One region of the Pseudomonas sp. SCT genome, then DNA from elsewhere that is predicted to be linked to it. Evidence: predicted binding sites of a transcription regulator. Region 1 holds the regulator's gene; the other holds the start of a gene.
What was found. The regulator FliA, encoded in region 1, starts transcription of late flagellar genes. The targets are predictions, from matches to a motif close to CTAAAGTTTNNNNNNNNNNNGCCGNTAA.
Positions count from the first base shown of each region.

Region 2: BHD08_RS02135 (methyl-accepting chemotaxis protein) is a predicted target of FliA. The motif match lies at 3,700-3,727, and genes of this name have one in related genera.

Region 1 covers NZ_BDJA01000002.1:728,905-734,756, reverse strand. The annotation lists gene BHD08_RS08045 (chemotaxis protein CheA) at 1-1,125, opposite strand, end outside; gene BHD08_RS08040 (protein phosphatase CheZ) at 1,137-1,931, opposite strand; gene BHD08_RS08035 (chemotaxis response regulator CheY) at 1,955-2,329, opposite strand; gene fliA (RNA polymerase sigma factor FliA) at 2,404-3,129, opposite strand; gene fleN (flagellar synthesis regulator FleN) at 3,147-3,974, opposite strand; gene flhF (flagellar biosynthesis protein FlhF) at 4,066-5,355, opposite strand; gene flhA (flagellar biosynthesis protein FlhA) at 5,371-5,852, opposite strand, start outside.
Region 2 covers NZ_BDJA01000001.1:448,467-454,318, reverse strand. The annotation lists gene rarD (EamA family transporter RarD) at 1-689, shown strand, start outside; gene BHD08_RS02145 (glycine cleavage system protein R) at 705-1,229, opposite strand; gene BHD08_RS02140 (malate synthase G) at 1,449-3,629, shown strand; gene BHD08_RS02135 (methyl-accepting chemotaxis protein) at 3,829-5,451, shown strand; gene BHD08_RS02130 (hypothetical protein) at 5,471-5,852, shown strand, end outside.

The sequences.
Region 1 (5,852 bases):
GGCCTCGTCGCCGCTATTGGAACCCAGGCGCACCAGGCGGTTACGCACCAGTACCAGTTCGCCAACCATGTTCATGATTTCATCGAGCCGTGCGGTATCCACGCGTACCGTCGTCTCGGCTTCGGCTGGGGCTTTTTCAGCCACAACAGCCGCCGGTTTGCTGACAGCAGCAGCCGGTGCAGCCTTGGCTGGGGCAGCACGGGCGGGCTCCGGCTTGGGCTCCGGCTTGCTCGGCACAGCCGGTGCTACCTCGGCAACCGCGGGCTCGAACTTGCCCTTGCCATGCAACTGATCCAGCAATGCTTCGAACTCGTCGTCGGTGATTTCATCACTGGCACTGGTGTTACTCGCAGGCGCAGCAGCCGCTGGCGTCGCCGGCTCGGTACTGGTGCTACCCACCGGCTCGAACTTGCCCTTGCCGTGCAGCTGATCGAGCAGTGCTTCGAATTCGTCGTCGGTAATCTCGTCACTGGCCGGCGCGACGACGACCTCGGGCTCCGGTGCGGCGCTGGCGGCACTGACCGAGAACTGGCCCTTGCCATGCAGTTGATCGAGCAACGACTCGAATTCATCGTCGGTGATTTCGTCGCCACCACCGCTGACCTGCGCGGCTGCCGGTTCGCTGTCTGACGACTGAACGGCTGCGAGCATCTGCTCGAACTCGGCATCGACGGCTTCGATCTGAGGCTTGGCAACAGTCGGGGGTTCGATCGGCACGGCCGGCTCGTCGGCGGAAGCAGGCTCTGCCAGGCGCGCCAATGCGGCCAGCAGCTCACGTGAAGCGGGAGTCGGTTCGACGCGCTCGCGAACCTGTCCAAACATCTCATTCACGGAATCGAGCGCCTGCAGAACGACATCCATCAATTCGGAGTCGACGCGACGTTCACCCTTGCGCAGGATGTCGAAGACGTTTTCAGCGATGTGGCAGCACTCCACCAGCTCGTGGAGCTGAAGAAATCCTGCACCGCCCTTTACCGTGTGGAACCCGCGAAAAATCGCATTGAGCAACGCCATGTCATCGGGGCTGCTTTCCAGCTCCACGAGTTGCTCGGACAATAGTTCGAGAATCTCGCCGGCCTCTACCAGGAAGTCCTGGAGGATTTCTTCATCGGCGTCGAAGCTCATATTCACTTCCCCTAAAAGCCCAGGCTTGAAAGCAGATCATCGACATCGTCCTGGCCGGAAACGACGTCTTCACGCATATCGGCATGCATCTGCGGACCTTCACCCTTGGAAGGCTCTTTTTCTTGTTTTTGCTGTTCCTGCTCGGCGCGCATCGCGTCCCGGTCATGCTGAATGCCGGCCACACGGTCGACCTGTCCAGCCATCAGCACGAGATTGAGCAGGTTGCTTTCGAGCTCGGTCACCAGGCGCGTAACGCGCTTGATCACCTGGCCGGTGAGATCCTGGAAATCCTGAGCCAGCATGATTTCGCTGAGGTTCTGCGACAGCTGGCTACCGTCATTCATGCTGCGCTGCAGGTACTGGTCGATACGCTTGACCAGCTCGCGGAACTGCTCGGCATTCATGTCGCGACGCATGAAGCGCTGCCAGTCGGCCGTCAGACTCTGCGCCTCGTAGCTGACATAGTTGACCAGCGGCGCGGACTCCTCGACGAGATCCATGGTGCGATTGGCGGCTTTCTCGGTCATTTCGACCACGTACGACAATCGATCAGTCGCGTCGGTGATGGGTGACGGATCACCGCCGGTCGCGCAGGTGTCCATCTCCAGCTTGACGATGGCGTTGTGCAGCTCGCGGGTGAGCTTGCCAACTTCCTGATAGAGCCCGTGATTGCGCACCTGATTGAGCTCATTGAACATCTGCGTCGCTTCATCGAAGCGGCCCTGTTGCAGACTTTCGATCAACTTGGGTGCATGCGCCTTCAGAGTCGCTTCGAACTCTGCCAGGCTTTGGTCTGCTTGCGTCATAGTGCCCTCGCGGCGTTGCTGCTTCAGCCGTTGACGCGCTCGAAGATCTTCTCGATCTTCTCCTTGAGCACCTGGGCAGTGAAAGGCTTGACCACATAGCCGTTAACTCCGGCCTGTGCCGCTTCGATGATCTGGTCGCGCTTGGCTTCAGCGGTCACCATCAGCACCGGCAGGTGCTTGAGGCGCTCGTCGGCGCGCACGGTGCGCAGCAGATCGATACCGCTCATGCCCGGCATGTTCCAGTCGGTCACGAGGAAGTCGAAGCTGCCGCTTTTGAGCATCGGCAGCGCAGTGGTGCCGTCATCCGCTTCGGCGGTGTTGGTGAACCCCAGATCACGCAGGAGGTTCTTGATGATTCGTCTCATCGTCGAGAAGTCATCGACAATGAGGATTTTCATGTTCTTGTCCAAGTCGACCTCCGTAAGTCCCAAAATGCCTCAGCAAACCGAGCACGTCATACCGCAAACAATCGTCAATTGGCGCGCCATTCGCCGAGGCGTGCACGCAAGCGCGCAGCACACTGGCTATGCAACTGGCTCACACGCGACTCGCTGACTCCCAGCACCTGCCCAATTTCCTTCAAGTTCAATTCTTCGTCGTAATACAGCGACAGCACCAGCTTCTCGCGCTCGGGCAGGTTGGCAATGGCATCAACCAGGGCCTGCTGAAAGCGTTCGTCTTCGAGATCACGAAACGGCTCAGGATGGAGACTTGCGGCGTCTTCCTGCAGCTCGCCGTGCTCCCCTTCCTGCAGCAGATCATCGAAGCTGAACAGACGACTGCCCAGCGTATCGCCGAGAATGCCGTAATACTCATCGAGACTTAGCTTAAGTTCGGCCGCAACCTCGTGATCTTTAGCGTCGCGCCCGGTTTTCGCCTCGATCGTCCGAATCGCCTCGCTGACCATGCGCGAATTGCGGTGCACGGAGCGCGGGGCCCAGTCGCCCTTTCGCACTTCGTCCAGCATCGTGCCGCGAATGCGGATACCGGCGTAGGTTTCAAAACTGGCGCCCTTGCCGGCGTCGTATTTCTTAGCTGCTTCCAGCAGTCCGATCATTCCAGCCTGAATCAGATCGTCGACCTGCACACTGGCAGGCAGACGCGCCAGCAGGTGGTAAGCGATTCGCTTGACCAACGGGGCGTACTGATCAATCAGGCGGTACTGCGCATCCTTTGCCTGAGCCTTGCTGTAATACATAGCGGATCCGGCACCTGTCATTCGTGGCTTTGTGAAGCGGGGCTGATGAGGCGCTCTACGAAGAATTCGAGATGACCGCGCGGCGTAGCGGGCAACGGCCAGGTATCGACCTTCTGCGCGATGGCCTTGAATGCCAGCGCGCACTTGGACCGCGGGTAGGCTTCGTAGACCGCACGCTGCTTCTGTACTGCCTTGCGTACGGCCTCATCGTAAGGCACGGCGCCGACATACTGCAGCGCCACGTCGAGAAAGCGCTCGGTGACCTTGGTCAACTTGGCAAACAGGTTGCGACCTTCCTGCGGGGCGTGAGCCATATTGGCCAGCACACGGAAGCGACTGATGCCGTAGTCACGATTGAGCAGTTTGATCAGCGCGTAAGCGTCGGTAATCGAGGTCGGTTCATCGGTCACGACCAGCAGTACCTCCTGCGCGGCGCGAACGAAGCTCACTACTGAGTCGCCGATACCTGCGGCGGTGTCGATGATCAGCACGTCGAGCTCGTCGCCCAGCTCACTGAACGCCTGGATCAATCCGGCGTGCTGCAGCGAAGACAGCTGCACCATGCTCTGCGTGCCGGATGCGGCTGGCACTACGCGGATGCCACCCGGCCCCTGGATCAGCACGTCGCGCAGATCACATTCACCGGCGATAACGTCGGCCAGGGTGCGCTTGGTGGTAAGCCCCAGCAACACGTCGACGTTGGCCAGGCCAAGGTCGGCGTCAAGCAACACCACACGCCGGCCGAGATCGGCCAGCGCCAGTGCCAGATTGACCGACACATTGGTCTTGCCGACGCCACCCTTGCCGCCGGTCACCGCAATCACCTGTACGGGATGCATTCCCATGTTCACATGCCTATATCTTGCTGGGGCCTTGCGGCCGGCGATGCGCCCGCATGGCACGCATCTGATTCATTCAGGTACTGCTCTCGCAGCATCATCCGGCCCGCCGTGACGAGCTGTTGTACAGCCCGGCGAACATATCGGCCATGGTTTCCTCGCTCGGTTCCTCGCCGGACTGCAAACTCACCGCGCGACTGACCAGCTGATGGCTGCGCGGCAGGTGCAGGTCGTCCGGAATCCGGGGGCCATCCGCGAGGTACGCTATCGGCAAATGCTGGCTGATCGTGAGGCCGAGTACATCACCGAGACTGCCGGCTTCATCCAGTTTGGTCAGGATACAACCAGCCAGGCCGCAGCGACGATAGTTGTGCCACGCCGCCTTGAGCACCTGGCTCTGACTGGTCGCGGCCAGCACCAGATAATTCTTCGATTTCACACCGCGGTCCGACAACGCTTCGAGCTGCATGCGCAGTGTCGGATCGCTGGCGGGCAGGCCAGCGGTGTCGATCAGGATCACGCGCTTGCGCGCCAGCGGAGCGAGCGTCTTGCTCAACGACTGGCTCGGATCGATCTGCAGCACTGGCACATCCAGGATGCGGCCAAGCGTCTTGAGCTGCTCCTGCGCGCCGATCCGATAATTGTCCATGCTGACCAGCGCGATGTTCTGCGCGCCATACTTCAATACGTAGCGTGCTGCGAGCTTGGCCAGAGTGGTGGTCTTGCCGACACCTGCCGGACCAACCAAGGCAATGACGCCACCCTCTTCCAGCGGTTCGGTCTTGCTGACCTTGATCGCCTGTGCCAGGTACGCCAGCACCATGCGCCATGCCTGGCGCGGCTCGGTGATACCCGCAACCTTTTCCAGCAGGCTGCGCGACAGCTCGGCCGGCAGGCCCAGGCGCTGCAGGCGGCGCCAGAGGCCAGCCTGTTGCGGACGACGGCTTTGTTCCTGGCCCCAGGCAATCGAGCCAAGCTGGACTTCGATCAGTTCGCGCAGACCATGCAGTTCCGACTGCATCGCCTCGATCGCGCGGGAATCGACCGCAGCAGCAGCTTCAGCCACGGCTGAAGGCTGTGGGATGCTCACGGCTGCGGGCTTCTCGTCAACCAGTTGACGATCCTGCATTTTCGCACGCGGGGCGGCGCTCAGCTCGGCGTGGGCATTGGCCAGACGCGCCTGGGTCTTGCGCAGCTCGGCTTCCAGCGCCGGATTGGGCTTGTTCGCGGCCGGAGCGGACTGCATCGGGTAATCGAGCACGGCAGTCAGCTCGACGCCGCCGGCCACCCGGCGATTGCCGATGATCACGGCATCGGCGCCCAGCTCGTCACGCACCATTTTCATGGCGATGCGCATATCGGCGGCGAAGAAACGTTTGACCTGCATGGCCTGTACCCTCGGTTAATTCTGACCCACCGTCGAGACGATGGTGACCTGCTTGTTGTCCGGTATTTCCTGGTAGGCCAGAACATGAATGTTCGGCACTGCCAGACGCGCGAATCTCGAAAGCATCGCCCGTACCGGGCCGGCTACCAGCAGAACTGCCGGCTTGCCGAGCATTTCTTGACGCTGTGCCGCTTCTACCAGAGACCTTTGCAACTTTTCGGCCATTCCTGGCTCCAGCAGAATTCCGTCTTCGGAACCTTGCCCGGCCTTCTGCAAGCTGTTGAGCAAGATCTGTTCCAACCGTGGCTCCAGCGTGATGACAGGCAGCTCCGGCTCTAGTCCCACAACGTTCTGCACGATTGCACGGGACAACGCCACCCGCACAGCCGCGACCATTGCGGCGGGATCTTGACTCTTCGCAGCGACGTTGGCGATGGCTTCGGCAATGGTGCGGATATCACGCACCGGCACCTGCTCCTGCAGCAGCGCCTGCAGCA
Region 2 (5,852 bases), on a different contig from region 1:
CACATCCACGTCGCCTCGGCGTGCTCGGCATCTCCAGCGTGCTGATCGCCGCCAACTGGCTGATCTACGTCTGGGCGGTGAACCACGACCGGATGGTCGAAGCCAGCCTGGGCTACTACATCAATCCGCTGGTCAACGTGCTGCTCGGCATGCTCGTGCTGCGCGAGCGCCTGCGCCCGCTGCAGTGGCTGGCTGTGGCGATGGCCACTGTCGGTGTCAGCCTGCAGTTGCTGATGCTCGGTGAGTTTCCGTGGATTTCCATCGTGCTGGCGCTGAGCTTCGGCAGCTACGGTCTGCTACGCAAGCTGGCACCGGTGGCCGCGTTGCCCGGGCTGGTGGTGGAGACCTGGATGTTGTTGCCGGTAGCGCTGGTCTGGCTGTTCTGGTTCAGCAGCGGCACCAGCACCGAGCCGGCATTCTGGACCAGCAGCGATGCGCTCTGGCTGATGGCCGCCGGGCCGGTGACGCTGATTCCGCTGCTCGGCTTCAACGCCGCGGCGCGTCATCTGCCGTATTCGACCCTGGGCTTCCTGCAGTACCTGACGCCGACGCTGCTGCTGATCCTCGCCGTGCAGCTGTTCGGCGAGCCGTTCCCGGTCGACCGTCAGCTGGCGTTCTTCTGCATCTGGGCGGGGCTTGCGGTGTACAGCCTGGACGCCTGGCGCATCATGCGTAAAAGCGCCGGCTGAAATGCCGGCGGCCGGCTAGGGTTTCTCAGCAGGTTGCAGCTTGAGTTCGACCATCAGGTCATCGGCCAGCGCTTCCAGCCGCTGTTGCAGGACCTCCAGCGACAGCTCGCTCGGCACGGCCAGGCGCACCTCGGCGCGGAACAGCAGCTCGCTGCTCATCGGCGCCGGCAGCACCTCGGTATCCAGGCTTTCCAGGTTGACGCCGTGCGTGGCCAGCAGATGGGTAATGTCGCGCACGATGCCCGGACGGTCATTGCCGACCAGCTCTAGCTGGATTTCCTGCCAGCTCTCTACCGGCTCCGTGCCGCTGTGCGCCAGCAGGACGCGAATGCCCTGCGCCTCCAGCCCTTGTAGCGCAGCGGTAAGCTCGGCATGGGCCTGCTGCGGCACGGCCACCCGCAGAATGCCGGCGAACTGCCCGGCCATGCGCGACATGCGGCTCTCCAGCCAGTTACCGCCATGATCGGCGATGCACTTGGCCAGACGTTCGACCAGACCCGGCTGATCTTCGGCAATGACGGTAAGAACGAGGTGATCCATGGACTGCTCCTGTGCTGGGGAATCGCTCACGCGGTAGCGGCGGCCCATTAGGTATAGCAGGCGGTCGCCCTCGATGGCAGCCTGCCGCACCCTCCCCGTCGTCGCAGGGGGGCTCTTTCGGCGGACTGATTTTCCCCGGCGCTTCATGTAGTATCCGGCGACTCGGACTACAAGAAACGAGACTGTCCGTCGAATTAGAAGAACCAAGTGAGGCGAGTAATGACTGAGCGCGTTCAAGTCGGTGGCCTGCAGGTCGCCAAAGTCCTGTACGACTTCGTGAACAACGAAGCGATTCCCGGTACCGGCGTCGATGCCGCCGCCTTCTGGGCCGGCGCCGACAGCGTCATCCACGACCTGGCGCCGAAGAACCGCGCGCTGCTGGCCAAGCGCGACGACCTGCAGGCGCAGATCGACGCCTGGCACCAGGCTCGCGCCGGTCAGGCCCACGACGCAGTGGCATACAAGAGCTTCCTGCAGGAAATCGGCTACCTGCTGCCGGAAGCCGAAGACTTCCAGGCCACCACCGAGAACGTCGACGAAGAAATCGCCCGCATGGCCGGCCCGCAGCTGGTGGTGCCGATCATGAACGCGCGCTTCGCCCTGAACGCCGCCAACGCCCGCTGGGGCTCGCTGTACGACGCGCTGTACGGCACCGACGCGATCTCCGAAGCAGACGGCGCCAGCAAGGGCCCGGGCTACAACGAGATCCGCGGCAACAAGGTCATCGCCTACGCGCGCAACTTCCTCAATGAAGCCGCACCGCTGGAAACCGGCTCCCACGTCGATTCCACCGGCTACCGCATCGAAGGCGGCAAGCTGGTTGTTTCGCTGAAAGACGGCAGCACCACCGGCCTGAAGAACCCGGCCCAGCTGCAGGGCTTCCAGGGCGAAGCCAGCGCACCGATCGCCGTGCTGCTGAAGAACAACGGCATTCACTTCGAGATCCAGATCGACCCGGCCAGCCCGATCGGCCAGACCGACGCGGCCGGCGTGAAGGACATCCTGATGGAATCGGCGCTGACCACCATCATGGACTGCGAAGACTCCATCGCTGCCGTCGACGCCGACGACAAGACCGTCGTCTACCGCAACTGGCTCGGCCTGATGAAGGGCGACCTGGTCGAGGAGCTTGAAAAAGGCGGCAAGCGCATCACCCGCGCGATGAACCCGGACCGCGTCTACACCAAGGCCGACGGCAACGGCGAGCTGACCCTGCATGGCCGCTCGCTGCTGTTCATCCGTAACGTCGGTCACCTGATGACCAACGATGCCATCCTCGACAAGGAAGGCAACGAGGTGCCGGAAGGCATCATGGACGGCCTGTTCACCAGCCTGATCGCAGTGCACAACCTCAACGGCAACACCAGCCGCAAGAACACCCGCACCGGCTCGATGTACATCGTCAAGCCGAAGATGCACGGCCCGGAAGAAGTGGCCTTCGCCACCGAGCTGTTCGGTCGCGTCGAGGACGTCCTCGGTCTGCCGCGCAATACCCTGAAGGTTGGCATCATGGACGAGGAGCGTCGTACCACGATCAACCTCAAGGCCTGCATCAAGGAAGCGCGCGAGCGCGTGGTGTTCATCAACACCGGCTTCCTCGACCGCACCGGCGACGAAATCCACACCTCCATGGAAGCCGGCCCGATGGTGCGCAAGGCGGCCATGAAGGCCGAGAAGTGGATCAGCGCCTACGAGAACAACAACGTCGACGTGGGCCTGGCCTGCGGCCTGCAGGGCAAGGCGCAGATCGGCAAGGGCATGTGGGCCATGCCTGACCTGATGGCGGCGATGCTCGAGCAGAAGGTCGGCCACCCCATGGCCGGTGCCAACACCGCCTGGGTGCCGTCGCCGACTGCTGCCACCCTGCACGCCATGCATTACCACAAGATCGACGTGCAGGCGCGTCAGGTCGAACTGGCCAAGCGCGAGAAGGCGTCCATCGACGACATCCTCACCATCCCGCTGGCGCAAGACACCAACTGGAGCGAGGAAGAGAAGCGCAACGAGCTGGACAACAACTCGCAGGGCATCCTCGGCTACATGGTTCGCTGGGTCGAACAGGGCGTCGGCTGCTCCAAGGTGCCGGACATCAACGACATCGCGCTGATGGAAGACCGTGCCACCCTGCGTATCTCCAGCCAGCACGTGGCCAACTGGATGCGCCATGGCGTGGTGACCAAGGATCAGGTGGTCGAAAGCCTCAAGCGCATGGCGCCGGTGGTTGACCGTCAGAACCAGGGCGACCCGCTGTACCGCCCGATGGCGCCGGACTTCGACAACAGCGTGGCCTTCCAGGCTGCCCTGGAGCTGGTCCTCGAAGGCACCAAGCAGCCCAACGGCTACACCGAGCCGGTACTGCACCGCCGCCGTCGTGAGTTCAAGGCCAAGAACGGCCTGTAACAAGCGAGTCAGCTGCAAGAGAACCGCCCTACGGGGCGGTTTTTTTATGCCTCGAATCCGCCGAACGGTTCTCAAGTTCACTCTGTTACAACCGATAACGTGACCCGAAAGGCATTTCCAGTCACAATATCGTTGCGCGATAGCATTTGGCCATATGCGCAACTCCCGCAGTACCTGCAGCCCGCCCTGGAGTCGATGCATGCTGAAGAACTTCTCGCTGACCGCCAAGCTTTCCCTGGTGCCGGCAGTAGCCCTGTTCGGGCTCGTGTTGTACGTCGGCTATACCTCGCTGCAGCTTTCGGCTACCGATTCGCGGCTGGTCTTTCTCGAAAACCGTGGCTACCCGACGCTGGAAAAGGCCGATGCGGTGATCTTCCAGTTTTCCCGCGTGCCGGCTCTGCTGAACAACGCGGTGGCTGCCGGCGAGCCCGGTGTGCTCGACGAGGCTCGTGAAGTGCTGCAGCAGATCGATACGCAGCAGCAATCCCTGGCAGCCCTGCTGAGCGATCAGCGCCAGCAGCACCAAGCCCTGGGCGACTGGCGCAAATCCGTGCGCGACTATGCCGACAACGCGCTCGCCGCCTCGACCAAGCTGATCGACGGCAGCGCCTCGTTCGATGACCTGCGACCGAGCCTCGACCGCATGGCGAGCGACCTGGCCCAGGCGCAGAAGCTGGGCAGCGATTTCCGCGCACAGGCCTACGACAGCTTCCAGCAAACCCTGGTCGAGACCCGCGAAGCCAACGCCAACACCACGCGGCTGGGCATCATCCTCAGCCTGGTGCTGGTGATATTGGTCAGCCTCGGCGCCTGGCTGGTGATCCGCAGCGTGATGGTCAATATCCGCGGCGTGATCGCTTCGCTGCAGTCAATTGCCCGCGGCGACGGCGACCTGACCCAGCGGGTCAACGTCGAATCCAACGACGAAATCGGCGCGATGATCGAGCTGTTCAACAGTTTTCTCGACAAGTTGCAGAGCACCATTCGCCAGATCATCGATGCCGCGACCCCACTGGGCCAGGTTTCGAAGGAGCTGTACAAGCTGACCCAAGGCTCGGAAGAAAACGCCAAGTCGCAGCAGCACCACACCGATTCGATCACCCGCGACATCCTCACCATGACCGGCAGCATTCAGGAAGTGGCGCAGCGCTCACAGCAGGCTTCCGACGAGGCCAACTCCGCCGCCCGCCAGGCCGCCACCGCACGCGAACATGTCGGCAGCCTGTCGACCGGCATCAGTGACCTGGGTGACAGCGTGATGGGCGCGGTCAAGGCTATGGAACAGCTCGAGGAAGAAACCCAGGAAGTCGGTTCGGTACTGACCGTGATCCGCAGCATCGCCGAGCAGACCAACCTGCTCGCCTTGAACGCCGCCATCGAAGCCGCCCGTGCCGGCGAGCAGGGCCGCGGCTTTGCCGTGGTCGCCGATGAGGTGCGCAACCTGGCGCAGAAAACCGCCGCCTCCACTGCCGAGATCCAGCAGATCATCCAGCGCCTGCAGAACAGCGCCAACACCGTACTCAATGTGATGACCAGCAATGGCGAGAAATCCCGCGCGAGCATCCAGCGCTCGATCGAGGCCACGCAGCTACTGGAAACCATCGCCCGCACGGTCAACCAGATCGACGAACTCAACGCCGGCATCGCTCAGTTCACGCAAGAACAGATCGGCCTGTCGAGTTCCATCCAACAAGAAACCCAAGTGTTGCAGCAGGACGCACAAGCAACCGCTAACGGCGCCGAAGCCACCGCCCGTCTTGGCGAGCAACTGGTGAGTACCGGAGACCACCTGCGCGCGGCTACGGGCCAATTCCGTGTTTAACGATTATTTGGAGCATCAAATGACTGCACTTCGTGTCGCCGGTCTGGCAGCTGTCTGCCTGGCCGCCACCCCTGCCTTCGCCCTGGAACAGGGTGAACATCGCTTCAACGGTTTTGGTACCGTCGGCTTCACTCACCTGGGCGGCGAAGATGATGGTCGCAGCTATGGCATTCAGGGCCAGACCAACGATTCCTGGCGCGGCGATCAGCTGTCCAAGTTCGGCGCCCAGCTGAGCTACGGCATCACCGACACCCTGGGCGTAACCGTCCAGGCCACGGCCAAGGCGCAGCAGGACGAGTGGAAAGCCAACCTCGAGTGGGCCTACCTGTCGCTGCAGGCCAACGACCAGCTGATGCTCCGCGCCGGTCGCCTGCGCAGCCCGGTCTACATGTATTCCGAAA